Regions from separate parts of the Paraburkholderia sp. J8-2 genome, predicted to be linked through region 1. Evidence: riboswitches for the same ligand, from Rfam matches in the RefSeq annotation. Region 1 holds a riboswitch; each other region holds the start of a gene.
What was found. Region 1 has a riboswitch for cobalamin ahead of U5A52_RS26700 (CbtB domain-containing protein). Riboswitches for the same ligand answer to the same signal wherever they lie in the genome.
Positions count from the first base shown of each region.

Region 2: another riboswitch for cobalamin. It lies ahead of U5A52_RS09070 (TonB-dependent receptor domain-containing protein); the one in region 1 lies ahead of U5A52_RS26700 (CbtB domain-containing protein).
Region 3: another riboswitch for cobalamin. It lies ahead of cobW (cobalamin biosynthesis protein CobW); the one in region 1 lies ahead of U5A52_RS26700 (CbtB domain-containing protein).
Region 4: another riboswitch for cobalamin. It lies ahead of cobG (precorrin-3B synthase); the one in region 1 lies ahead of U5A52_RS26700 (CbtB domain-containing protein).

Region 1 is NZ_CAJMZA010000014.1:186,215-188,410, forward strand. Features, by position in the region: gene U5A52_RS26690 (ABC transporter permease) at 1-45, opposite strand, end outside; gene U5A52_RS26695 (CbtA family protein) at 362-1,114, opposite strand; gene U5A52_RS26700 (CbtB domain-containing protein) at 1,128-1,346, opposite strand; cobalamin riboswitch at 1,386-1,555, opposite strand; gene U5A52_RS26705 (histidine phosphatase family protein) at 1,587-2,196, shown strand, end outside.
Region 2 is NZ_CAJMZA010000003.1:48,100-50,295, forward strand. Features, by position in the region: gene U5A52_RS09065 (acid phosphatase) at 1-603, shown strand, start outside; cobalamin riboswitch at 864-1,046, shown strand; gene U5A52_RS09070 (TonB-dependent receptor domain-containing protein) at 1,147-2,196, shown strand, end outside.
Region 3 is NZ_CAJMZA010000007.1:268,535-270,730, forward strand. Features, by position in the region: gene cobW (cobalamin biosynthesis protein CobW) at 1-1,048, opposite strand, end outside; cobalamin riboswitch at 1,269-1,539, opposite strand; gene U5A52_RS18675 (cobalamin biosynthesis protein) at 1,706-2,131, shown strand; gene cobO (cob(I)yrinic acid a,c-diamide adenosyltransferase) at 2,146-2,196, shown strand, end outside.
Region 4 is NZ_CAJMZA010000007.1:254,676-256,871, reverse strand. Features, by position in the region: gene cobG (precorrin-3B synthase) at 1-1,113, opposite strand, end outside; cobalamin riboswitch at 1,209-1,397, opposite strand; gene cbiE (precorrin-6y C5,15-methyltransferase (decarboxylating) subunit CbiE) at 1,539-2,196, shown strand, end outside.

The sequences.
Region 1 (2,196 bases):
GATCGTGCCGGCGAGCAGCACCGGGCCAAAGCCGTAAAGGATCACGCGCGTCTCCGGATCAAGTCGTTTTGTCGTGTCGGGCGGCCTCGCGCGGCCTGTGAGCGCCGGCGAAACCGATGAACTGGCGCGGATCGTCTCAGTGCAAAATAGATTGCTCAAACTGGCACGGCGTGAATATTGCACTGCAGCATTGCGGTGCCGCGCATGGGCGCACGCGGATCGGGCCCGCGCAGCCGCGGGCCCGATGCTTTTGAAAGGTGAAAAAAAATGCCCCGGCACGCGGGGCGTGCGGGGCATTTACGCAAGTTTGGGGTCGCTTTTTCGATAGGTGCGCGGCGCGCGCCCAGCGGCCCTGCCGCGCTTACGCGGCGCGCGTATGCGTGCCGCGCGCGCTGAGCGCACGGGCGTTCGCGCCAATCAGCTTTTCGGCGAGCGCGCCGAAAAGCAGGCCGATCGTGGTCCAGAGAATCACCTGCATACCGATCGACGCCGTGCGGAACTTCCACAGCAGCACGGCCGGGAAGGCGGCGGGCACCTCGTTGACCGCCGGCAGCGCGAACTGGACCGCGCCGATCACGACGACGAACAGCACGAGCGCCACGATCGAAGCATTCCACCCGCCAAGGCGCGGCACGAAGACCGCGCGCACCTTGAGCGAGAACACCGACACGGCGATCGAGATCGCGACCATCAGGAAGAAGAGCCCGGTTCGATAGCCGATCGTCTCCGGGTCCCCGACCGAGGGCGGGTTCGCCGGGTACTTGATGCTCGGCACCATGTAGATCGCGACGAACGCCGCGAGCGCGAGCCAGGCCGAGAGCGCGCGCGGCGAAAGACGCCCTACGCGTCCGTTCGCATACGCGAAGACGAGCGCAAAGAGGCCGCCGATCGATGCGCCATAGACCATCACGCCCGTGAAGAGCCCGAGGCTCGCCTGGGTCTTGCGGCTCACGATTTCGGGTTCGGGGGCTTCACCCTTCGCGGCATCGAGCTTTTGTTCGAGGGAAATCGCCTGATCGACTTGGGGCTCGCCCACGATCTTCGCGAAGCCGAACGTGAGAAGTCCCGCGGCGATGCCTGCGAGCATGCCGCGTACCAGCAACTTGCCGACCATGTTCAGCTCCCGGTCAGTGGCAGGGAAAGCCGAGCAGGTGGCGGCCGTCGTGAACGAATTCGTGGACGTACATGCCCGGGACGATCGAGGTCGCGCCTTGCTCGGCGCCCACGAAGTACAGGGCCAGCAGCAGCATGAGGCCGCCGAAGATCGCCCAGGGCAGGATCTCCCGCAGCGCAATGGGTGCCGGCGCGGCCGGTGCGTGCTGCAGGGGGAATGCGGTGTCGGACATGCTGACTTCTCCTGGGGTAACGCGCCCCGCTAGTCGTTGAAAAAGTGGTTCACGACGCGCGGGTCTGACTCCCGTTGCTTCGATTCAATCGAAATTCAATCGACGGCAACCAGTTACAGTGGCGCGACCGCGCCGGACTTGCACCGGCTTCCGCGTGTCGTGGAGCCTGTATTCTACGCGCTACGACAACGGGCTGCGGACCGGATGTCAGCTACAGGGAAGTGATACGTAAGGAAAAGCATGCCGACGACAGTCTGGCTGATCAGTCATGCGGCGAATGCCGCACAGCGCTCGGGAACATTCCCGCAAGCGCCTGTAGCGGACGATGAAGCCGAAGAAGCGCTCGACGCCCGCGCACTCGCGGCGCTTGCTGCTTGGCGCGAGCGCTGGCACGCGCGCCTGGCCGGTGGCGAGCGCAATGGCGAGGCGCAACGCGCGGTGACGAGTCCCGCTGCGGTCGCGCGAGCGAGCGCACACGCGGCCGGCTTCGCCGGGGCAACGCCAATCAGCACCCTCGCCGACACGGCCTTTGGCGCGTGGCAAGGCAAGCGCCTCGCGGATCTTGCCCATGAAGCGCCCGACGCCCTTGCCGCCTGGACACGCGACCCCGCTTTCAGGCCGCCAGGCGGGGGCGAATCGTTCGACGATGTTCGCGAGCGCGTTAGCGCCTGGCTCGATGCGATCCCCAGCTCCGCTACCGACATGGTCGCCTTCACCCATGCAAGTGTGATGCGCGCGGCGATTCTTCACGCGCTGGGCGCGCCGTCGTCGGGTTTGCGCTCGATCGAAATCGCGCCGCTTTCCGTCGTAGCGCTACGCCGCAGCCAGCACGGCTGGGTGTGGCTCGCGG
Region 2 (2,196 bases), on a different contig from region 1:
GATTCCGAAGGCTGGGGCCGTCTGAACATGTTTAGTGCTGCCGATGGTTATGGCGCATTCAGCGGCAACGTGATCGTCGCAATGGACGCAAGCCAGGGCGGCTTCAACGCCGCCGACACCTGGCGCAACGACATTGCCGGCTCGGGCAAGCTCACGCTGCAGGGCAGCGGCACGCTCACGCTCGCGGGCAACAACAGTTACACGGGCGGCTCGCAGGTGAGCGGCGGCGTGCTCGCGGCCGCGTCGGCCACGGCCTTCGGCAACGGCGATGTGTACGTGGGCTCCGGCGGCAGCGTGACCGTCGCGGCGGCCGCGCCGTTGACGGTAGCGGGCAAGTACACGCAGCTCGACAGCACGACGCTCGAACTCGACATCGACGGCAACGGCGGCGGACGCCTGCGCGTGGGCGGCCAGCTCACGGTGGCGGGCGGCACGCTGCACGTGAAGTTCGTGAACGGCTATGCGCCGAAGGCAGGCGACACGATCGACCTGATCGACGGCAGCGGCGCGTCGGTCAAGTTCGCGACCGTCACTGTGGATGGCTTCAAGGCCACGCCCGTTTATTCTTCGACCGGCGTGGCGGTGAAGCTCTCGGCTTCGTGATGTAGCCACACCGGAAAGCGGCCCCGAATCACAATGGTTCGGGGCCGTGTTTCATGCGCCGAACACCGGAGCTTGCGATTTCGCGAGGCTCGCAAGCGCCTCTCTCGCCCCTCCGTCAACGGCACGAGATCGCATGCCGTGAGACACCCGCATAACAGCGCACGTCCATCGGTCAACGCGTGGCGCCGGGGGGGCAGACCAAACCGGGTGTTTTCGCCACACCGCACCCGGCAAAGGTTGACGCGCGCAATGCGCGGCCATTACCCTTGCGCGCTGATGGTTCCCGGCGACGGGATCAAAAGGGAACGCAGTGCAAGACTGCGGCTGCCCCCGCAACTGTCAGCGGCGAGTCCATGCCAAAGCGGGCCACTGGGAAACCGGGAAGGCCGGCAACGGACGTCGACCCGCGAGCCAGGAGACCTGCCATCAGCCGAGTCCAGCAGCCGCAACGGGCGGGGATCCCCAATGCGCAAGCACCGCCCATGCGGCGGCTGCCCGTTGCAAGGACAGCCCTGAACAAGCGCTGTTTCCAGCCACCGCATCATGAAGTTTCGCCAGTTCGTTTTGACTTCCGCCGCGCTCGCCTGTGCGTGGCAAACCGCGCATGCCGCCGACGCATCGCCCGCCCAGGCGCAGCAGCAAACCACCGACGACACCACGCTGCCCAATATCCTCGTCGTGGGCGACACGCAGCACCTGCCGCAATCGTTCGACCAGCGCTACGCAACCACCCAGGTGCTCACGCGCGCCGACCTCGACCGCGTCTCGCCCGTCGACCCCAGCATTGCGCAGGCGCTCGCCACGCTGCCCGGCGTCACCGTCTCGCAGACCGGGGGGCCTGGGTCGTACACGGGCGTGAGCATCCGCGGGTCGTCGGCGGACCAGGTGGCCGTGTTCATCGACGGCATACGCGTGGGCTCCGTCACCACCGGCACTGCCGAATGGGGCGATCTTGCGACCGACTCGTTCGACCGCGTGGAGGTGATCTCGGGTCCCGCGGCCGCCTCGTTCGGCGCGGACGCCGTGGGCGGCGTCGTGCAGCTCTTCACGCGCCATGCGTCGAACCAGCCGAACCAGACCACCGTGTCGTTCGGCGGCGGCTCGAACAAGACCTTCGACACGCAGGTGCGCACCTCGGGCACGATCGGCTCGGCAGGGCCGCTTGCCGCGTTGAGCGGACTCACGTATTCGCTGGGTCTGCACGACTACAACACGGCCGGCATCGACGCGACGCAGCCCTGGGCCTACGGCCACGAAGCCGGCCGCAACCCTTACCACGCGCAGAACCTGGACGCGCGCCTTGGCTATGCGCACGACAACTGGTCGATCTCGACCTTCGCGCTTTACCACCGCTCCGATCTCTCCTACGACAACGCGGGTGGCAACGACCGCCAGCGCGACAACCAGCTCACGACCGGCCTCGCGTTCCACCTCGACATCACGCCGACCACGCAGTTCGACCAGTCGGTGGGGTACGCCACCGACCGTCAGTTCCTCTATTCGAACGACCCGACGATCCCGACCGACGAGATCGATTCGACGCGCTTTGCCACCTCCACGTCGCTCACGCATCAGGAAAGGGGCCACACGCTC
Region 3 (2,196 bases), on a different contig from region 1:
ATGCCGCTTGCAGCGTCGTGCCATCGAGGTCTTCGCCAATCAGCACGAAGCGGCTCGCAAGCGGCTGCGTCGCGCTTTCCTGCGCGTTCCAGCGGCGGTCGAAATAGCTGTCGAAGCGGCGGCCTACACCTTGAATCACGAGACGCATCGGTGCCCCCGGCAGCGCGGCGAAGCCCTTCACGCGATAGATCGTGTGTGCATCGACGAGCTGCTGCAGCGCTTCGATCACGCTCTCGCGCGAAGCGGCCGCGCCCGACACCACGACCGAATCGAACTCGTCATGATGATGATCGGGATCGTCGCCGGAACCGTGATGGTCGTGCCGCAGATGAATGCTCTCTTCGGAAGCCGCTTCGAGCCCGAGCAGCGTATGCAGATCGAGCTTGCCGTGCTGCGCGCGCACGATCTTCACCTGCGGCGGCAGTTCTTCGCGCAGCTCGGCAATGAGCGCGTCCTGGCCCGCTTCGTCGAGCAGATCGGTCTTGTTGAGAATGACGAGATCGGCGGCCGAAAGCTGGTCTTCGAACAGCTCGTGCAGTGGCGATTCGTGATCGAGATTCGGGTCGGCGCGGCGTTGTGCGTCCACGGCCTGCGGGTTTTCGGCGAACTGGCCGCTCGCGGCGGCGGGGCCGTCCACCACGGTCACGACCGCATCGACGGTGAACGCGTTGCGAATCGACGGCCAGTTGAACGCCTGAACGAGCGGCTTGGGCAGCGCGAGGCCGGAGGTTTCGATCAGCACATGATCGATGTCGCCGCGGCGTTCGAGCAGTTTCTCCATCACCGGGAAGAACTCTTCCTGCACGGTGCAGCACAGGCAACCGTTCGCGAGTTCGTAGAGCTGGCCTTCCGTTTCGTTGCCGTTCTCGTCGCAGCCAATGCCGCAGCCGCGCAGAATTTCGCCGTCGATACCGAGTTCGCCGAACTCGTTGACGATGACCGCGACGCGCAGACCACCCGCGTGCTGGAGAATGTGACGCAGCAGCGTGGTTTTGCCGCTGCCGAGAAAGCCCGTCACGATCGTGACCGGAATCTTGCGCATTTGCATGAAGTGCTCCTTCGGCGCCAAGCCGGATAGCGGGGTGCGTCGCGTTGGCCGTTCGTGCGGGTGTCTGTGTGTCGTCACGCGAGCACGCGCGTATCCGTGGAGACGCACTCACGCGTAACGATTCAAAAAAAACCTGCGGGGGGACGAACGACCAGAAACGCACCGGGGCCTCGCCCGGCCGACGCGTGAATATCATGGACCCGGCACCGCATCCCCGCAGCGCGAATCCCACGTATCTGGCCGGTATCCGGACTGACGAAACACCGCTTCGCCTTCCCGCGCGAGTGGCCTTGCGGCCGGCTCGGGCAGTGGCGTGGACTGCGTAAAGCATGGAAGCGGTTTGCGGCATTCGTTCGAACGCCGCGCTCGTTGTACCGTTGCGGGTGCAGTTCAGGTTGGCCACGCCCGAGGCGGGATGGCTCCCTGATTCCCGTTTAACTGCGCGCGCATCATGAATCGCGCGCGCGAGCACCAGAGTGCGTGCGAGTGTAGGCGCGGGGGGCTTGCGCGTCAAGGAAGGCGTGGGAAGCCGCAAAAGCGTGTGCTATCGTAGCGCGCATCCGGCAACGGCCGGAATACGACTGTTTTGCTTGCTCCGCTCCCGCCGTGAATTCTGTCGAAAATCGCGCCACGCGCGCAGCTTCATTCGAAACCACGCTGGAGCCCGCACAGCGCGCGCCGTCGCTCGCGCTCGGCATTGGCTGCCGGCGCGGCGTGACGCTTGCGCAGGTCGACGCCGCCGTGCGCGCCGCGCTCGGTGCGTGGCCGCTCGAAAGCGTGACCTCCGTGGCCACGCTCGACGTCAAAGCCGGCGAACCCGCGCTACAGGCGTTTTGCGGGGCGCATGCGCTGCCGCTGTACACGTTCACGCGGGAGCAAATCGCCGCGACGCCCACGATCGCGCCGCCCTCCGCTGCTGCCCAAGCGCAATTCGGCGTGGACGGCGTGTGCGAGCCCTGCGCGCGTCTCGCGGCGGGCGGCGGTCCGCTCGTGCGCGGCAAGCTGGCGCTCGACGGCGTCACGGTCGCGATCGCCAGCACGCTGCAAAACCCGGCAAACACGCAAGCGAAAGCCCCGCAATAAACCCACTCACGACGATGAAAACCGATCCCGAATCGCACCAACGCATGACGCAACGCCGCCGCGAG
Region 4 (2,196 bases), on a different contig from region 1:
GCACCCCGCCGAGCCCGTGCAGGCGATCAGGCGCGCGAACGGATCGGCGCGCGAGACGATGAGGCCGAGCGCGTGCAGCCGTTCGAGCGCGCCGGTCATGGCGCGCGCGGGCACGTTAGGCAGCAGCAGGCCTTGCCATGGCGTCACCCGCAGCGTCGCATCGCCCGAGTCTTGCGCGAGCGCGGCGAGCGCGCGCAGCGTATGCGCGTCGATGCGGCCGAGCGCGGGCTGCGCGCCTACGTAGCCACTGCCGTCGACGTGCAGCGCGTGCGCGCCCAGTCGCAAGCCGGCAGGACTCGGCTCGCGACGCCACGCGTGCAGCGCGGCGTCGTCACGCATCAGCGCGAAGCCGCCATGATCGCGCGCGCGTTGCAGCAGCGCATCGAGTGAGTGTGCGGCGAGCACGTCACGCATGCGCGTTGCGTCTGCGCCCGCGAGATCGAGGAACGCATGGAGCAGCGCACGTATCGATGCGCAAATATTTTCGGTCGCGAGCGTGCCGATTGGCTGCGTCGTGGGGCACCCTGCAAGGCCCAGTGCAAAGCGCACGGTCGCGCCGTGCGGCAACGCGGCGAGCCAGATGTCGTGCGGATGCCCGAGCATCGCCATACGCTCGCCGCCGTCCAGTTGCAGCGCGAACTTGGGCGAGAGCGCGGCGAAACGCGCTTCGCGCTGCATCATGTCGATGAGGGCTGCGGCGAGCACCGTTGTGTCGCACAAAGCCTCAGGGTCAACGCCCGCGAGCGGGCTCAGCATCACGTTGCGCAATTCGTCGGCGGCGCACGCGTGCTCGACCGGGCTCGCGGCGTCGATGCCAGCGGGCCCGAGGCCCGCACCGATCAGCGCGGCGCTCAACGCGGCCTCCTCGCCCACGCGTACGCCGCGAATCTGCACGTTCGCGCGATTGGTCAGTTCGAGCACGCCGCCGGCATGCGCCAACGCGGCGTCGGCGAGGGCGCGCGCCCGCGTGGCGCTCAGCACGCCGCCGGGCAGGCGGATGCGGCACAGGCCGCCGTCGCGCGCCGCGACCACGCGCACGAGCCCCGGGCACGCCGAGGGGCGGAGCACGGCCAATGCAGCAGCGGGCGAGACGGGCTTCGTTTCGTGTTTCAAGGGAATACCGGGTAAGCATCGCGCGGGAGCGGCGCGCTGCCCGCACGTGAGGCGGGAAACGGCAGCGGTATCGGTACACCCCGCCCGATATGGGTTCGCACGAACAGTCGGCCGGCAGGTCTCCTGGCTCGCAGGTCGTGGACCGCATCGGCCTTCCCGGTAAAACCAGTGGCTCGGGTGGATGCGGTCTCGCTGCTTACAGTCGCGGGGGCGGCCACAGCTTGCTGTGTTCCCTGTTTGCGATCCGGAGTTAGCGCTTCAGCGCTGACTCCGGCCTCATACAAAGTGCCTTAAAGGCGCCGGCGGACACGGTATTATGCCCGTTTTCGCGCGCGCTCCGCCCGGCAATCGGGTTGCGGGCCGATGGCGGCGCGCGGAAACAGGCGACAAACCAGGCAACAAAGCAAGCAAAAGCGGGAGAACGAATGCAGGGCACGCAGGCATGGCTGACGGTGGTGGGCATAGGCGACGATGGCTATGCGGGGCTCGGGCGCGACGCGCGGCGCGCGTTGTTCGACGCTGCCGTCGTGACGGGCGGCGAGCGCCATCTTGCGATGCTGCCCTCGCGCGTGCGTGCGCGCCGCGAAGCGTGGCCGCAGCCGTTCAGCGTCGAGGCGCTGCTCGCGCATCGCGAGTCGAATGCGCCCGTATGCGTGCTCGCGAGCGGCGACCCCATGCTGTTCGGCGTGGGCGCGACGCTCGCGCGCCGCGTGGCGCCCGGTGAAATGCGCGTGCTGCCCGCGCCCTCGTCGCTCTCGCTGGCGGCGGCGCGCATGGGCTGGGCGTTGCAGGATACGGCGATGGTCTCGCTCGTCGGCCGACCGCTCGATGCGCTGCGCCGCTATCTCTACGCGCGCTCGCGCGTGCTGGCGTTGAGCGCGGACGGGCGCACGCCCGCGGCGCTCGCCGCGCTGCTCGCCGAAGCGGGCTTCGGCGCCACGCGTCTTGCCGTGTTCGAGCATCTGGGCGGCCCGCTTGAGCGCCGCATCGAAGGCCGCGCCGATGCGTGGCACGTCGACGAAACCGCGGCGCTCAACCTCGTCGCGTTCGAATGCGAAAGCGATGTTGCGAATGCGCCTGCGC